DNA from 2 places in the Candidatus Syntrophocurvum alkaliphilum genome. Region 1 is predicted to be linked to the other one. Evidence: riboswitches for the same ligand, from Rfam matches in the RefSeq annotation. Region 1 holds a riboswitch; the other holds the start of a gene.
The links. A riboswitch is a leader RNA that binds a small molecule or an ion and turns the genes downstream of it on or off. The one in region 1 is predicted to bind thiamine pyrophosphate.
Positions count from the first base shown of each region.

Region 2: another riboswitch for thiamine pyrophosphate. It lies ahead of thiS (sulfur carrier protein ThiS); the one in region 1 lies ahead of thiD (bifunctional hydroxymethylpyrimidine kinase/phosphomethylpyrimidine kinase).

Region 1 is NZ_CP046457.1:94,176-102,273, reverse strand. Features, by position in the region: gene SYNTR_RS00450 (cytochrome c biogenesis CcdA family protein) at 1-674, opposite strand, end outside; gene SYNTR_RS00445 (thioredoxin family protein) at 678-1,106, opposite strand; gene SYNTR_RS00440 (MtnX-like HAD-IB family phosphatase) at 1,189-1,833, opposite strand; gene thiE (thiamine phosphate synthase) at 1,818-2,444, opposite strand; gene thiM (hydroxyethylthiazole kinase) at 2,435-3,238, opposite strand; gene thiD (bifunctional hydroxymethylpyrimidine kinase/phosphomethylpyrimidine kinase) at 3,235-4,164, opposite strand; TPP riboswitch at 4,166-4,276, opposite strand; gene SYNTR_RS00420 (L-lactate MFS transporter) at 4,459-5,685, shown strand; gene SYNTR_RS00415 (cupin domain-containing protein) at 5,942-6,259, shown strand; gene SYNTR_RS00410 (hypothetical protein) at 6,304-6,474, shown strand; gene SYNTR_RS00405 (sensor histidine kinase) at 6,478-7,848, opposite strand; gene SYNTR_RS00400 (response regulator transcription factor) at 7,845-8,098, opposite strand, start outside.
Region 2 is NZ_CP046457.1:2,138,461-2,146,558, reverse strand. Features, by position in the region: gene SYNTR_RS10355 (glutamine--tRNA ligase/YqeY domain fusion protein) at 1-785, opposite strand, end outside; gene thiE (thiamine phosphate synthase) at 968-1,558, opposite strand; gene thiC (phosphomethylpyrimidine synthase ThiC) at 1,562-2,869, opposite strand; gene thiH (2-iminoacetate synthase ThiH) at 3,397-4,503, opposite strand; gene SYNTR_RS10335 (thiazole synthase) at 4,503-5,279, opposite strand; gene thiF (sulfur carrier protein ThiS adenylyltransferase ThiF) at 5,295-6,101, opposite strand; gene thiS (sulfur carrier protein ThiS) at 6,102-6,299, opposite strand; TPP riboswitch at 6,347-6,455, opposite strand; TPP riboswitch at 6,588-6,685, opposite strand; gene SYNTR_RS10320 (glycine betaine uptake BCCT transporter) at 6,740-8,098, opposite strand, start outside.

The DNA.
Region 1 (8,098 bases):
ATATAGTAGGTGCCAACAATGATAATTATGAAGCCAGCTATCTTTTCCATAATATTATTCCACTTGGCAAATTGATCCATTCTAGCTAAAACTCCTGTAAACGTACCTGCTAATATTATGGGTATACCTCTCCCCATTGCATATATGAAAAGAAGTGTAGCACCATATAACCATTGTCCACTTGCAAAAGCAATTGATAATATAACTAATAAAATTGGTGTACCACATTGAGTACCTACTAAGCCTATTACCATGCCAAGGAAGTATGCTCCTAAATATCCTCTTTGTTCACCTGCTCGAGTTAATAAATCTCCACCAAAATTTATATTTAGGTTGATTGCACCAATAAGGTTTAATCCTATTGTTATACATATTGCAGCTACAATGTAATATATAATACTTTGGGTTAAACCAAATAGACCTCCAACAAAAGCAATAAATAACCCTAAAAGCATAAATGTAGTTGCAGTACCTAGTGTAAATGCTACTGACATAGCAAAACTTTTTGTTCTAGCCATTTCATTTCCACCCACATATGCCATTATTAAAGGAATCATACTTAAATTACAAGGGCCTATACTTGTTATAATTCCAGCTATAAATACTAGTCCATAGCCATATATAGAAAAACTCCCTAGAAATTGCGGTAAAACAGTATTTATCCACGCTTCCATAAACTATTCCACCACCTTATCGAGTTGAAGGCGCATTTCTTCTACTGGAATATAACCTACTTGCTCATATAATTTTTCACCTTGTGAGTCCAAAATAAAAATTGCAGGTATATACCGTATATCAAAATCTCTTGCTAGCTCATAATTTTCTTCATTATCTACATCAATAAGAATAAAGGCTACATCTTCTTTATATTCATTTTTTACTTGTTCATATACATCATACATTTCAATACATGCTGGACATCTATCACTAGTAAACATTAGCCACATGGGTTTATTGTTTTCTACAGCATTTTCTATAGCTATTTGTGGACTTCCCTCTTGTGATAATTGTGGTTCTGTTCTTTCATCAAACTGTTTATAAATTAGAAGCCCTATAATAACTATCCCAATTAAAATTGCAACTTTATTAACAGCTAGTTTATTCAATTTTACTCCCCCTAGATACAATTAATGTCTACTATTATAGTAGACATTAATTGTTATATAAACCTTAAATTATTGTTAATTATTATGATAAGTTTAATTGTTTTAGTTTAAAAATAATATCATCGAAACTTTTATATGAATAATATTCAATACCATTATTTTCACAGTAATCTACTAGAGATTTTTTGGCAAATACATAATCACAGTTCTTTATCGCACATCTATCAGAATATCCATCACCTATATAAACACTCGTAAAACCAGAATGTAGGTGTTTCTTTATTAAATTAGTTTTACATACTCCACATTGTTCACATTCCTTATTTAAATAAGGAGCTTTTATTTTTAGGCCATTATCTTCATATAAATGATTAGCATAATAGGGAATATTTAATTTATTCTTGTTTAGAATTAGCTTAATGTAGTTATCATAACCATCACTTAAAATATATATAGGAAAGTTATTAATATTTGCCCATTTAACAAATGGTGGAAAAGTAGGATCTATATTTAATGTGTTAAAAAATTTTTCTAACTCGTTAAGTTCAATGTCCATTAATTCAAGAGTTTTTTGGGCTACCCCTACAGTAGACAAAACTCCTTTTTCCCATAACTCATTAAGCTCCTCCCAGCCATCACGAGCATAGGTTTTAACCATTGTATAGCAAATATCTTCACTTGATATTGTGCCATCAAAGTCTACAAAGAAAATTAACTTTCTATCCACAGTTGCTTCATCCTTTGTGCTGCAATATTAATATCATCTTGTGCTAATATAGCAGATACTACTGCTACACCATCTATACCACTCTTTTTAACAGCGCTTATGTTATCATGATTAATTCCACCTATTCCAACAACAGGAATATTTACTGCAGTTTTAAACTTACTTAAGGATTCAGGGCCAATTACTTCCTTTGTATCTTTTTTAGTATCGGTATAATAAACTGGACCAACACCTAAATATGTTGCGCCTTGTTTTTCGCCTTCTATAGCTTGTTCTATAGTATTTGCTGATAAGCCAATAACTTTATTTTCCCCTAGAATTTTTCTAGCTACTGTTAAAGGTAGGTCATCTTGTCCTATGTGTAAACCATCAGCATCTACTGCTAAAGCTATATCAAGCCTATCATTTATTATTAAAGGTACTTGCAAATCACTTAGGTGACGTTTTAGCTCTGTTGCTATATTATAAAATTCGCGACTTGAAGCATCTTTTTCTCTGAGTTGGACTAAAGAAGCTCCTCCTTTTACAGCCTGTAAAACCGCAGTTATAATATCATTTCCTTTTATTAAGTCACTATCAGTCACTAAGTATATTGAATAATCTAAACCCATTTTATTTGTGCCTCCCGCATAATATCATTGGATTTTAAATTGTATAGCAGGTCATAAAATATTACTCTAAACGTTCCTGGGTTTCTTCCTGCTATCTTAATTGCTCTTTCTCCAGCAATATTAAATGCACATATTGCAGTTGCAGTTGCTATAAATACATCATCAGGATTTACTGCAATGCAAGCTGCAACAAGACCACCTACCATGCAACCTGCACCAGTTATTGTCCCAAAAAGGTTTGTACCATTACTTATATAAGCCATTTTTTTGTCATCTGCTATTACATCTATTGGACCTGTAGCTGCTACCACTATCCCTTTTTTTATAGCCAATTCCTTACAAACCTCATCAAGATCTTCACCCGTATCTAATGAATCAACACCTTTTGCCTGTGCCTCAACTCCTGCTAAGCTTTTAATTTCAGCGGCATTCCCTTTAATTACTGATATTTTCCCATTAGCACTGATTTTATTAATAACCTCCACTTTACGGGGAATAACTCCACAAGCAACAGGGTCTATAATTAGTGGTACGCTTTTATAATTTGCTCCTTTTACTGCTTCTATCATTGCTTCTTCTTGTTCACCTGTTAAAGTTCCTAGATTCAGGTATAATGAACCTGCTATATTTGCAAAATCAAATGCTTCTGCAGGATGTTCTACCATGGCGGGAGATGCACCAGAAGCTAATATTGTATTAGCAACATCGTTTACCGTTACATAATTAGTAATACAGTGTACTAACGGGTTTTGACTTTTCACTTTTCCCCATATATTTGCACATTGTTCTATCATTGTAGCTCACCCTTTCTAATTGTACTTAAGCAAAAATGATCTAATATACCTACTCCTTTACCAATAGGAAATCCAGTCTTAAGACTTGTACTAATATATTTTTTAGCCTTAGTTACAGAATCAATTACATCTAAATTATTAGCCAGATTAACTGCTATTGCTGAAGAAAAGGAACAGCCTGTACCATGACTATTATTTGTATTAATTCTTTTTGATGAAATATGGTAAGTTTTATTATTATTACCTACAACATCAACAGGTTCTCCATCTAAGTGACCGCCTTTAACAATAGCCCATTCACACCCATAATCTAATAATTTCAAACACGCAGCATCCATATCATTTATATTGTTTATCCTAGTATTTAATAAGGTTTCAGCTTCAGGAATATTTGGTGTAATAATCTTAGAAATAGGAAAAAGTTTATTTTTTAATGCCTCTATTGCTTCTACATGCAATAATCGATCACCACTTTTTGCTACCATTACTGGGTCAAGTATTATAGGCAGATTATTATTATAACTCTTTGCTTTTAAATAAGATGCTACTTTTTCTATTAAAACTTTACTACTTAACATACCAATTTTCACAACATCAATATTAATGTCTGAAAATAGTGCTTCGAGCTGTGCTTCGACTATATCTGGATTTATTTCTTGAACTTTAATTACTCCTTTGGTGTTTTGTGCAGTAACTGCAGTTATAACAGTAAGACCATAAGCCCCCAAAGCAGAAATTGTTTTAAGGTCAGCTTGTATACCAGCACCTGCACATGAATCAGAGCCCGCAATTGTGAGTACGCATTTCATTATTTTTATATCCTCTCTTTCATGTTTTAGCATTAGTTTATATATTAATTTTCTATACCATTTATTAATTGGTATAATGCCCCAAAAAACATTAAGTGAACAAGCAAAGCTGTTCACTTAATAACAGATTTTGCTTCCCTACGCTGGAATTACCCAGTTCAGGTATTAGGGTCAGAAGTTTCCACTTCTTTCTCAGCTTCGGTTTAATAAAGCTCCCCTAGCTTTTTATAATTTATATGTTATAATCAAATAATATTTTAACATAAATTAATATTTTGCAAAATTTTTCACAGATTAAAAGGATTTTTTTTATATAGAACGAATATATTATAGTAAATAATTAAACATTGTAGGAAGGAGGATATTGTATTCTCTTTTAATAAAATTGAATAGAAGGGAGGTTAAAAGCTTTTGCAGGAAGAAAAAGCAACTAATCGCTGGATAGTAGTTTTCGGAGCGGTTTTAATTCAGCTGTGTTTAGGTGCTGTTTATTCTTGGAGTCTATTTAATGCACCATTAATTGAACTTCACGGGTGGGAAGCATCAGGTGTAGTATTAACTTTCTCAATAACCATAGCTACGATGTCAGTTTTTACCATTATAGCTGGAAGAGTCCAAGATAAAATTGGACCTAGATGGGTAGCTACTGCTGGTGGGGTATTACTAGGACTCGGAGTAATTTTAGCAAGTCAGGCAACTTCGCTTTGGCAACTTTATTTATGCTATGGACTAATTGGTGGTGCAGGTGTTGGTACCGCATATGTATGTCCACTTGCAACATGTGTAAAATGGTTCCCTGACAAACGTGGACTTATAAGTGGCATCGCAGTTGCAGGCTTTGGAGCAGGTGCATTAATATTTACTCCTCTAATCAATGTATTTCTAGCAAGTTCCGGAGTTTCTCAAACATTTGTGTATTTAGGAATTATTTATCTAATTGCTGTTAGTATAGGTGCTCAATTTTTAAAAGTTCCTCCTGATGGATATGTACCAGAAGGATGGACACCACCTGAAACAACTAGTGGAACTAATCAAACAGATTTTTCTACTGGGCAAATGTTAAGCACACCACAGTTTTATTTAATGTGGGTTATGTATTTATTTGGATGTCTAGCTGGTTTAATGGTAATTGGACTTGCAGCAGATATCGGAGTAAATCTTGTTGGACTTACAGCAGCTACTGCTAGTACTGCCGTAATGATTATAGCTATTTTTAATGCTACCGGCAGAATAATATGGGGCACTTTATCAGATGTATTAGGAAGAATCACCTCACTAATCATAATGTACATATTAGCAACTGCAGCAATGTTCTTAATGAGCTATATAACAATGACATTTGCAACATTCTTAATACTATGTTCCTTAATTGGATTCTGTTTTGGTGGTTTCTTAGCACTATTCCCATCACTAACAGCAGATTATTATGGAACACAAAATCTTGGCACTAACTACGGAATAATGTTTCTAGCTTATGGTTCAGCAGCTATAGTTGGACCAATAATTGGTACAGCAGTACCATTTCAACATGCATTTTTAATCGCTTCAGTGTTATGTGCAACCGCTACAATACTAACATTCTTTACAAAACAACCTAAAGCTCCAGATCAAGCTATGGCTAAAAGAAAAGCAGCTTAATTTGTATTTTAAAAAGGTTGGGCTTAATGAATAGCCCACTGTCAAGTAGACAGGTGTAAAAATTAAAAACTATACTACAAAGACCTGACTCAAATATTTAATTGCAGTCAGGTCTTTTCTATATGGTAATATATGCAAACTTATGTTTTAATATATGTATAACTTGGGGGTGGTTACTTTAATATATAGTAAGCTTTGAGTATAGTTATAATTATATTTTACATATACTAAACTTATTATATTTGGAGGTGTATCTATGAGTTTATTAAATCAAAACATTAATGTTGGTGATATGGTTGAATATCAAGAAGGTACTGTTGTAAGTAAAACCGTTATAGGAAAGAAAACAGGAACAGTAACTGTATTTGCTTTCGCAAAAGGCCAAGGGTTAAGTGAGCATACAGCTCCCTTTGATGCTATGGTTTATATTCTTGACGGTGAAGCAGAAATAACTGTATCTGGCGAAAAATATACTGTCAAACAAGGTGAAATGTTAATAATGCCTGCTGATGAACCACATGCATTAGATGCCTTAAAACCTTTTAAAATGATGCTAATCATGATACGTTCTTAATAAAATGACTGTCATCTTATTTTTGACACAGGAGGTTATAAAATATGGGTGGATTTGAAATTTTAATAGTTTTTATATACTTAGCATTTCTTGTAGTACCAATAATAGTGCTATATTTTGTAATAAAACTTGCCATAAAGGCAGCTGTAAGAGAGTTGAGAAATGAAGGAGTTTTAAATCTAGCTGCAAATGAAAACAAAAGTAATGAATCTTAGTTATTACTCATTAATAAGTGGTATCTCGATATAAAAAGATGCTCCTTCACTTTCATTTTGAGCCCATATTTTGGCATTATGAAGTTTAATTATTTGATACACAATTGTTAAGCCTAAACCAAATTCGCCTTTAAATCCTTTGTTATACTTGTCAAATAATCCTTCCAAAACTTCCTGCTCAATTTGAGGACCATCATTCCAAAGGTGTAATATAACTTTATCATCTAAAGATTTTATAGATATTTTTATTTCATTTTTTGCATAGCGAATTTGGTTCTCTAATAAGTTTTCTAGTACAACTGTCCACTGTTCTTTATCACCCTTAATTTTCAGTGAAACTAAGTCCAAAGACCAAATTATTTCTTTTCGCTGCCAATAAAATCTTTCTACTATATCACTAATTAATTTATTTAATGAAAACACCTCATATGAAAGATTATGTGTCGCTAAATAGTCTAGTTTTGTTAAATACAAAAGGTTATGAATTCGCTTTTCTAGGCGTTTTGCTTCTTCTTCAATTACTTCTATCGTTGGTTCTAGCTCACCCTTAGGATAAATGCCATCTTTAATTGCTTGAGTATAACTACGAATAATCATTACTGGAGTTTTTAGTTCATGGGATATATTTTGTAAAAATGTTTGTTGGGTTTCATCTTGCTTAATCAATTGATTTCTTAGCATTTCTACAGAGTCACCTACACGACCAATTTCATCTTTGCGATTTAATTGTATATTCCCTTGCCAATCCCTATTTGCTAGCTTTTGCACCTTTTTTTCTAGCCTTTCTAAAGGTTTAGATAAATACCTAGCTAGTCCAAAAGATAGTATCCAACTAAGTAAAAATACTATAGCCACCAGAAAAACTAATCTATTAAATAGTGTTGTAACTAAATCTTCTCGGTAAGTATCCCACATATATGAAACTAAAAATATTTCTTGATTTTCTGCTTCACGTTTTGTTATAACATAAAACATTTTTCTTTCATCTATTTGAGCACTATATCGTTCACTGGTTTGGTCCTGTTCTCTTATATCTATTTTTATTATTTCAATTAATTCAGCAGGAAGACGATGAGAAGTACTCACGTTACTATCTTGTTTTAATACCAAAAAGTGATTAACTGTACGAATATCTTGGAAGTGTTGTCTTTGTCTGTTAGGTATATGACCAAAGTTAACTATGTCATCAGTTAGTTCACTTTCTGTAAAATCACGTAATATTAAAGATTGAGCACTTTCTATAGTTTCATAGATTTCTGTAGTGAAAAAATCACGTAAAGTCCAAGGCAACAAAACAGCTAAAAAAATTGAAATAGCTACTGCTATTCCTGCTATAACTAACCAAATTTGATATGATAATGGTAGGTTTTTCAAGATTTCACCATCCGATAACCATATCCGTAAATAGTTTCTATCCTTAACTCTGGCATTTTTTTACGCAATCTCCTAATAAGGTCATCTACCACACGGTCAGTTCCAATATAGTTATCCTCCCAGATATAATTTAGTATTTGTTCCCTTGATAAAGCTGCTCCAATATTTTTAGCAAAATATAATACTAGGTCAAACTCTTTTGAGGTCAATTCTATTTCTTTGTCATCTTTTAAAACTGTTCTAGTTATTT
Region 2 (8,098 bases), 320 kb from region 1:
TGTTGAGGTCTTCCTTTTACTCCCTCAACTTTGCTATAATCTATGTTATCTAAAAACCAATCATAAAGTGGTCTATGGTCTGCAAATTCAAGAGTACATATAGAGTGAGTAATATTTTCTAAAGCATCCGATAGTGGATGGGCATAATCATACATAGGATAAATACACCACTCATCCCCAGTTTTATGATGAGTTGCCCTTAGTACTCTATAAAGAACTGGATCTCTCATATTTAAGTTGCCAGAAGCCATATCTATCTTGGCTCGTAACACTTTAGATCCATCAGGAAATTCCCCATTTTTCATACGTTCAAATAAATCTAGGTTTTCTTCAACAGAACGGTCACGATATGGACTGTTTTTTCCGGGCTCAGTTAATGTTCCCCGATATTCTCGTATTTCATCAGGATCTAGGTCACAAACATAGGCTTTTCCATCTTTAATAAGTTGAACTGCAAATTGATAAAAGTGCTCAAAGTAATCAGAGGCATAATACAGCCTGTCTTCCCAATCAAAGCCCAACCATTTAACATCACGCTTTATAGAATCTACATATTCAATATCTTCTTTGCTGGGATTAGTGTCATCAAACCTGAGGTTACACAGCCCTTCATTCCTCAATGCTAGGCCAAAGTTTAGGCAGATGGATTTGGCATGGCCAATATGTAAATATCCATTTGGTTCGGGAGGAAACCTTGTATGAACTCTACCCTCATTTTTATTATTTTTTATATCTTCGGTAATAATGTTTTGAATAAAGTTTGTTGGTAATCCTAATTCACTCATATAAAAGTTCTCCTTTATAAAAAATTATCCAATATAATTATTAACATTAAAAACCTTAATTATTAACTATAAGGCATAAGTTACTTTAATAAAATATTTTACCATTTAATTTTTACTTTGAATGATAAATTTAATATAAAACCTTATTAATTAATAGACACAGACTTCACTGACTAAAGTGATTAACACAGACCTTGATATTCTTTAATTATTCTATTGGTATCTTTAGATGACATAATTGATGACATTACTGCTATGCCATCAGCACCAGCATTTATTACCTCTTTTGCATTTTGAGGTGTAATTCCACCTATTGCTATTACCGGTATATTTACTTTTGCTTTAATATTACGTATGAATTCAAGGCCTTTTGGTTCTAAATCTTTTTTACTATCTGTTTTATAAACATGCCCTGCTAATAGGTAATCTGCACCATTATTTTCCGCTATAATTGCTTCTTCTACACTATGTATAGAAACCCCTTTAGTTCTCGGGAAATGTTTAGAGGCATTTATAAAGTCTTTAAAACTAGAATGATAACCGTCAGCTTTAGATTTTATAGCTACATCAAGGTTGTTATTAACAATTAATAATGCGTTATTTTTTTCGGTTACCTTCTTGATTTCCATGGTAATTGGGTAAAGCTCCTCAAAGTTTAAATCCTTTTCCCTTAGTATTACTGCATTCGCTCCTGCTTCAACTGATTTTTTTACCACATTTAATAAATTATCCTCTTTTATTAGATGTCTATTAGTTACTAGGTAAAGCATCATTCTTTAATCCTCTCTTAAAATGTTAACACTTTTACCTTCCATAACTTTGTTCATATTACGCATAGAGCACATTTTTCCACACATCGTACAGCTATCACTATGTTCAGGCATTGATTCTTCTCTATACCTCCTAGCTTTTGCAGGGTCTATGGCTAATTCAAACATTCTTTCCCAGTCTAGTTGCTGCCTAGCCTTACTCATTTCATAATCCCATTCTTTAGCCCCTTTAACATTTTTAGCAATATCACCCGCATGAGCTGCTATTTTCGATGCTATAATTCCTTCTTTCATATCTTCTAGGTTGGGAAGTCTTAAGTGTTCGGCAGGAGTTACATAGCATAAAAAGTCCGCACCATGACTAGCCGCAATAGCTCCACCAATTGCACTTGTAATGTGATCATAACCAGGTGCTACATCAGTTACTAATGGCCCTAATACATAAAAAGGAGCTCCATGACATAATTTTTTCTCGATAACCATATTGGCTTCTATTTCATTTATAGCCATATGCCCCGGCCCTTCAATCATTACCTGTACATTTCTCTCCCACGCCCTTTTAGTTAACTCACCTAGAATCATTAGTTCTTTTATTTGGCTAGCATCAGTAGAATCATTTATACTTCCGGGTCTACAGGCATCTCCAAGGCTTAAGGTTAAATCGTATTTTTCACATATATCTAATAGTTTGTCGTAGTGTTCAAAGAATGGATTTTCTTTATTATTTAGCTCCATCCATGCATACATTAGTGCTCCACCCCTAGAAACTATGTTTGTTAAACGTGAGTTTCTTTTAAACACTTCTGCTGTTTCTTTGTTTATGCCCGCATGTATAGTAACAAAATCAACTCCATCCTGAGCATGTTTTTCAACTACATCTAAAAATTCTTCTGATTTTATTTCACTTAGTTCTTTATCATAAAACCCTATCGCATCATATACAGGAACAGTGCCAATCATAGCTGGTGACATTGCAATTACTCTTTGCCTAAATTCTTCGGTTTTACCATATGAGCTTAAATCCATTATTGCTTCAACCTTCATATCTAAAGCCACTTGTACTTTTTCTAATTCAGCTTCAATGTTAGGACAGTCTTTAGAAATTCCTAAATTTACATTTATTTTGGTTTTCATACCTTTCCCTATCCCTTCTGGGTCAAGGTTTTTATGGTTTTTATTAGCTGGTACAATAACTGTTCCTTTAGCCACTAACTCAAGCAAATCTAAAACATTCATTTGCTCCTTTTTCGCCACTATCTCCATCTCTTTAGTAACTATACCTTTTCGAGCCGCATCCATCTGTGTCGTATACATTTTTACTCATTCTCCTTTTTTTGTTTAATATTTCTAGGTTATTTATTCTAAAAACACTATTTATCACTTTCTACATTACTTATATTTGAATGATAATTATTAATTTTTAATTCTCAATTTTTAATTATGGTAGGGAAACAAAGTTTCCCAATTTTTATAATAAAAAAGGAAACGTTAGTTTCCTAACAATAATTAAGAATTTAAAATTGATTCTGCTACAAAAAGTAACTACAACAAGCTTAAGGCTGAGCAAACATGTTTATCTAAGTCCCGAATAGCAAGGCGTGGTGCATAGATCACGGCTAAGTATAAATAAAAAATCATTTTAGATAATAAGTGCTAAGCTAAAATGGAGGTAAAGACCGATGAGTGGCGTGATAAACATGTTTGCTCAGCCGATTCCATAGTCTAAGTTTAGCTTTTTGCAGTGGAATCAAAATTTAAAATTCAAAATTAAAACATCTTGCTTTATCCAAAACTTATTGGCTTTTTTAAAAGTTTTTTTCTATAAATAAAAAACTGCTTCCCTACGTAATTTGCATCCAATTTTTGAATACTGGTTGAAAACCTCTTTCTCTTATAGCATCTCTTATCTCATCAACACTACGTGTATCACTTATTTCAAATTGTCCATCTCCATCAATACAGCTACTGTGACCACCTACTTCGGTTGATACGCCTGCAGACATTTTGGTTACTCCTAAAGGAATTAGATGGTTTCGTAGCTCTTGTTTTTCCCTTGTAGATATAGTAATCCCTAAATACGGCATAAATATCTTAAGAGCTAACATTATCTGTACCAAATCCTTATCACTAACATGTACTACCTGCTCAAAGCTACCCTTATGTGGTCTTAAGCGTGGTAGTGATACACTAGTTTCTACATCCATATATGTACTTTGTAAATAATTTGCATGTAAACCTGTAGTAAAGGCTTCTTTTCTCCAATCATTTAAGCCTAATAATGCTCCAATGTTTACACTTCGTATCTTTGCTTTACAAGCCCTTTCAGGAGCATCTAGTCGGAAGTGATAGTCTTTTTTAGGACCGGAAATATGTACCTGGTCATAGATTTTTTCATTATATACTTCTTGGTATATAGTTAACCCGTCTACCCCGGCATCTATTAGCTGTTTGTATTCTTCTTCTGTTAGTGGATAAATTTCTATAGAAATAGAGTCAAAGTATTTTTTTAATATTTTTACAGCTTCAGTAATATATGAAACAGGAGTATCCTTTCTAGATTCACCTGTTAAAACAAGAATGTGTTTTAGCCCAGTAGCAGATATAGTTTTAGCTTCTTTATCTATTTCTTCCAACGAAAGTTTATGTCTACTTATGTTATTAGCAACACTAAAAGTGCAATAAGAGCAATGGTTTGTACAATGATTAGCTAAATACATTGGCGTATATAGCAAAACAGTTTTCCCAAAGTGTTGTAATGATGCCTGATGGGCTCTTCTAGCCATATCTTCTAAGTAGTTAGCTGCTAAAGGTGACAATAGTGCTAAAAACTCTAGTTCACTTATCTTACTCTTACTAATAGTTCTTAAAATATCTGCTTCTGTAAGGTTTTTAAAAAAAGCCTCATGCTCTATGTTTTTATAGTTCGAATAATACTCGTAAAAACTCATTATAAATCCCCTTCATGTAAAAAACCTGTTAATGGTGATGATGCACTTGCATAAACTTTTTCTGGTCCTGTTTTAGCTAAATACGCCATTCTACCAGCCTTTACTGCTAGTGCAAACGCCTCTCCCATATTTACTGGGTCTTGTGCTGTAGCAATAGCTGTATTAACTAAAACTGCAGCGGCTCCCATTTCCATGGCCTCAGCCGCTTCAGATGGCTTACCAATACCTGCATCTACAATAATAGGTAAATCTATTTCATCTATCATTATTTGCACTAATTCCTTAGTCCTAATTCCTCGATTACTGCCAATCGGTGCTCCTAACGGCATAACTGCGGCTGCTCCTGCATCTGCCATTCTTTGAGCTGCCTTCAAATCTGGGCTCATATAAGGTAGTACCACAAACCCTTCTTTAGCTAGTATTTCTGTAGCTTTTGTGGTTTCGTAGTTATCTGGAAGCAAGTACTTATTATCAGAAATAACCTCAATCTTCACCCAATCACCACAGCCCATAGCTCGTGCTAAACGTGCTATGCGCACAGCTTCTTCTGCATTTCTTGCTCCTGAGGTATTAGGGAGTAATATGCATTCCTCTGGTATATGTTCAATAATATTGTCCTGTTTTGACTCCATGTCTACTCTTCTTAGAGCAACTGTTACTACCTCTGTTCCACTTTTCTTTATAACCTCAGGCATGACTGCATCATTAGCATATTTACCTGTACCTATTAACAACCTGCTATTTAGAGCAGTACCACCTATCATTAATGGATCCATATAATCACTCCTATGTTAAATATCTTTTTCACCCAATATTAGTCGCAAAACCATATTAGCCTGATGATTAGCAGCTATCCCTACACGTGGTGCCATTAGACCACTACCGGGTTTAGCTTCAGAAGTATCATCTCCTACTAAATAAAAATTTTCCCTAATTTTTTTGGTAGTAATTAAATTATTGGAAAAATAGCCTGCCATACCCGATGCTGCTACAATTGGTTTGTTAGGCAAACTTTGCAAAACTATATTAACTAGCTCTGCTTTGCTTTGTGGATTATCAAAGGCTTCTACAATAATATCTACATCACTAAATACCTCTTTAATGTTTGTACTATCTAAGTAAGCATCTTTAGTTTCCACCTCTACAAAAGGATTAATCTGTGCTATCAATTCCTTTAATGCTTCAGTTTTAGGCATTCCAATATGGTTAATAAAATATTGTTGCCTATTAAGATTGCTAGGTTCTACTATGTCAAAATCAATTAGTAGTAACCTCCCTATACCAAGTCTGGCTAATGAAACAGCTACATTTGAACCTAACCCCCCTAAACCAGCTATACCTACAAATGCTTTTTTCACACTTTCGTGTACTCCCGGAGTATGACGGGCTACTAGTAAGGATTCCATCTCTTCTTGTGAAGGAATTTCTCCTCTTTTTATAAGGGTTATTTTATCTCCATCTTTTAAAGGATAATCTTCCTTTACTATAAAACCATTAAAAACAACTATATCTGCATCAGGCTTTACTTCATCTCTTAGTTGAAATGCTGTTGTTCCCGATGAAACGAAGTGGCTCTTTTCATTCAACATTATTTTCATTTAACCGCCCCCTACAAAGGCAACTATCTCTACAGAATCACTATCAGATAAAATATGTTCATCATATCTATCTTTTGAAACAATATCTAAATTAACTTCTACAACCACCTTATCTGGATTAAGGTCTAGCTTTTGCAAAAGCTCATTTACAGTAATATCTTTTTCAAACTTCATTTCCTTACCATTAACTATCAACATTAAGTCCTCCTTTGCCTTAAAATAAAAATACAAATCTATAGAGATTTGTATTTAAAAAATATCAATCCCTACGTTGGCATTATCCAAATCAGGTATAAGGGTCAGAGATAACATCTCTTTCTCAGCCTATCCCTATAAGCTCCCCTTGATGTATATTTATTTTTCCATGTTACAGTTATATAAAACCAAATAATTAAATAATTATCAGCGTTAATCAGCGTTTAATTACCAAATACTACTTAACAAAATTAAAAAAACAGCTTACCGATAGGTAGCTGTTAAAATTCATTAAAATCTTATATGCTTCCCTACGGTAGTATTAACTACATCAGGTTCAAGGGTTAGGAAAAACCTTCTCAGCCAGTGTGGCACCCCTAGCTATTTTTTTTATTACTATATTTATAATCTAAAAATAATACTTTGTAAAGATATTTTATTTTCTACCTCCCATCATCCTTATCTTTTAGGTGTTGTTCCATCATTCTTTCTAATTTTTTTATCTTTCGTTTTTCTTTTTCTTTTTGTCTGTGTAACTCTTCCTTTAATTCCTTGTTTATAGACACAATCATCCCCAGCATGATAATAGCAAAGGGTAGGGCCGCAATTATTGATGCTGTTTGTAATCCTTCTAAACCTCCACTCCAAAGAAGTGCAATTGCTATACCTGATTGAAGAATCCCCCACACATACTTAATTCTTTTACTAGGATTTAGCACTCCCTGAGTAGACAAAATTCCTAATACAAAAGTAGCTGAGTCTGCAGAAGTTACAAAAAAAGTTATTATTAAAAGAATTGCTAATACCATAAGGACAAGCCCAAACGGAAATTGTTCTAAAGTTATAAATAAAGCTGAGGTTATATCATTATCTACAGCTGTAGAGATAGCTACACCCTGAAACTTTTCTAAGTAAAATGCAGCTCCACCAAAAGTAGCAAACCATAAAGCTCCTAAGGTAGAGGGAACGAAAAGAACACCTAGAACAAATTCCCTAATTGTTCTTCCCTTGGAAACTCTAGCAATAAAAGTGCCTACGAATGGTGCCCATGCTATCCACCAAGCCCAGTAGAACAAAGTCCAAGAACCTATCCATTCACCATCCGCAAAAGGAGTTAAGCGAAAGCTCATAGGTATAAAGTTTCCTAGGTATCGCCCTATTGTTGCAGTAAAGTTTTCAATGATAAATAATGTAGGTCCTGCTAGTAACACGAATAAAAGTAATACACCTGCTACAGTTAGGTTGACATTGCTTAAATATCTAATTCCTCTATTTAAACCTGTTGATGCAGATATCATATATAAAATAGTAACTATAAATATAATTATTATCTGTACTGTAATTATATTGGGTGTGCCTAAAAGGTATGAGAAGCCACCGCTTATTTGTAGTGCCCCTAATCCTAATGAGGTTGCTACACCAAAAACTGTTGCTATAACTGCAAGGCTATCTATAGCTTTACCTATGGGACCATTTACTTTATCACCTAGTAATGGCCTAAATGCCGTACTTATTAGTCCTGCTTCTTCCTTGCGAAACCGATAATATGCAAGAGTTAATGCAACGATAGCATAAATAGCCCAAGGGTGAAGTCCCCAGTGGAAAAACGAGTAGCGCAGTGCTATTTCAGCAGCCTCTGTGGTTTCAGGTGTTATACCTTCAGGTGGTGTAAGGTAGTGCATAACAGGTTCAGCTACACCCCAGAAAACCAACCCTATTCCCATTCCTGCAGAGAATAACATACCCAGCCATGTATAGAAATTATATTCTGGTTCATCTTCGTCTTTGCCTAGCTTTATTTG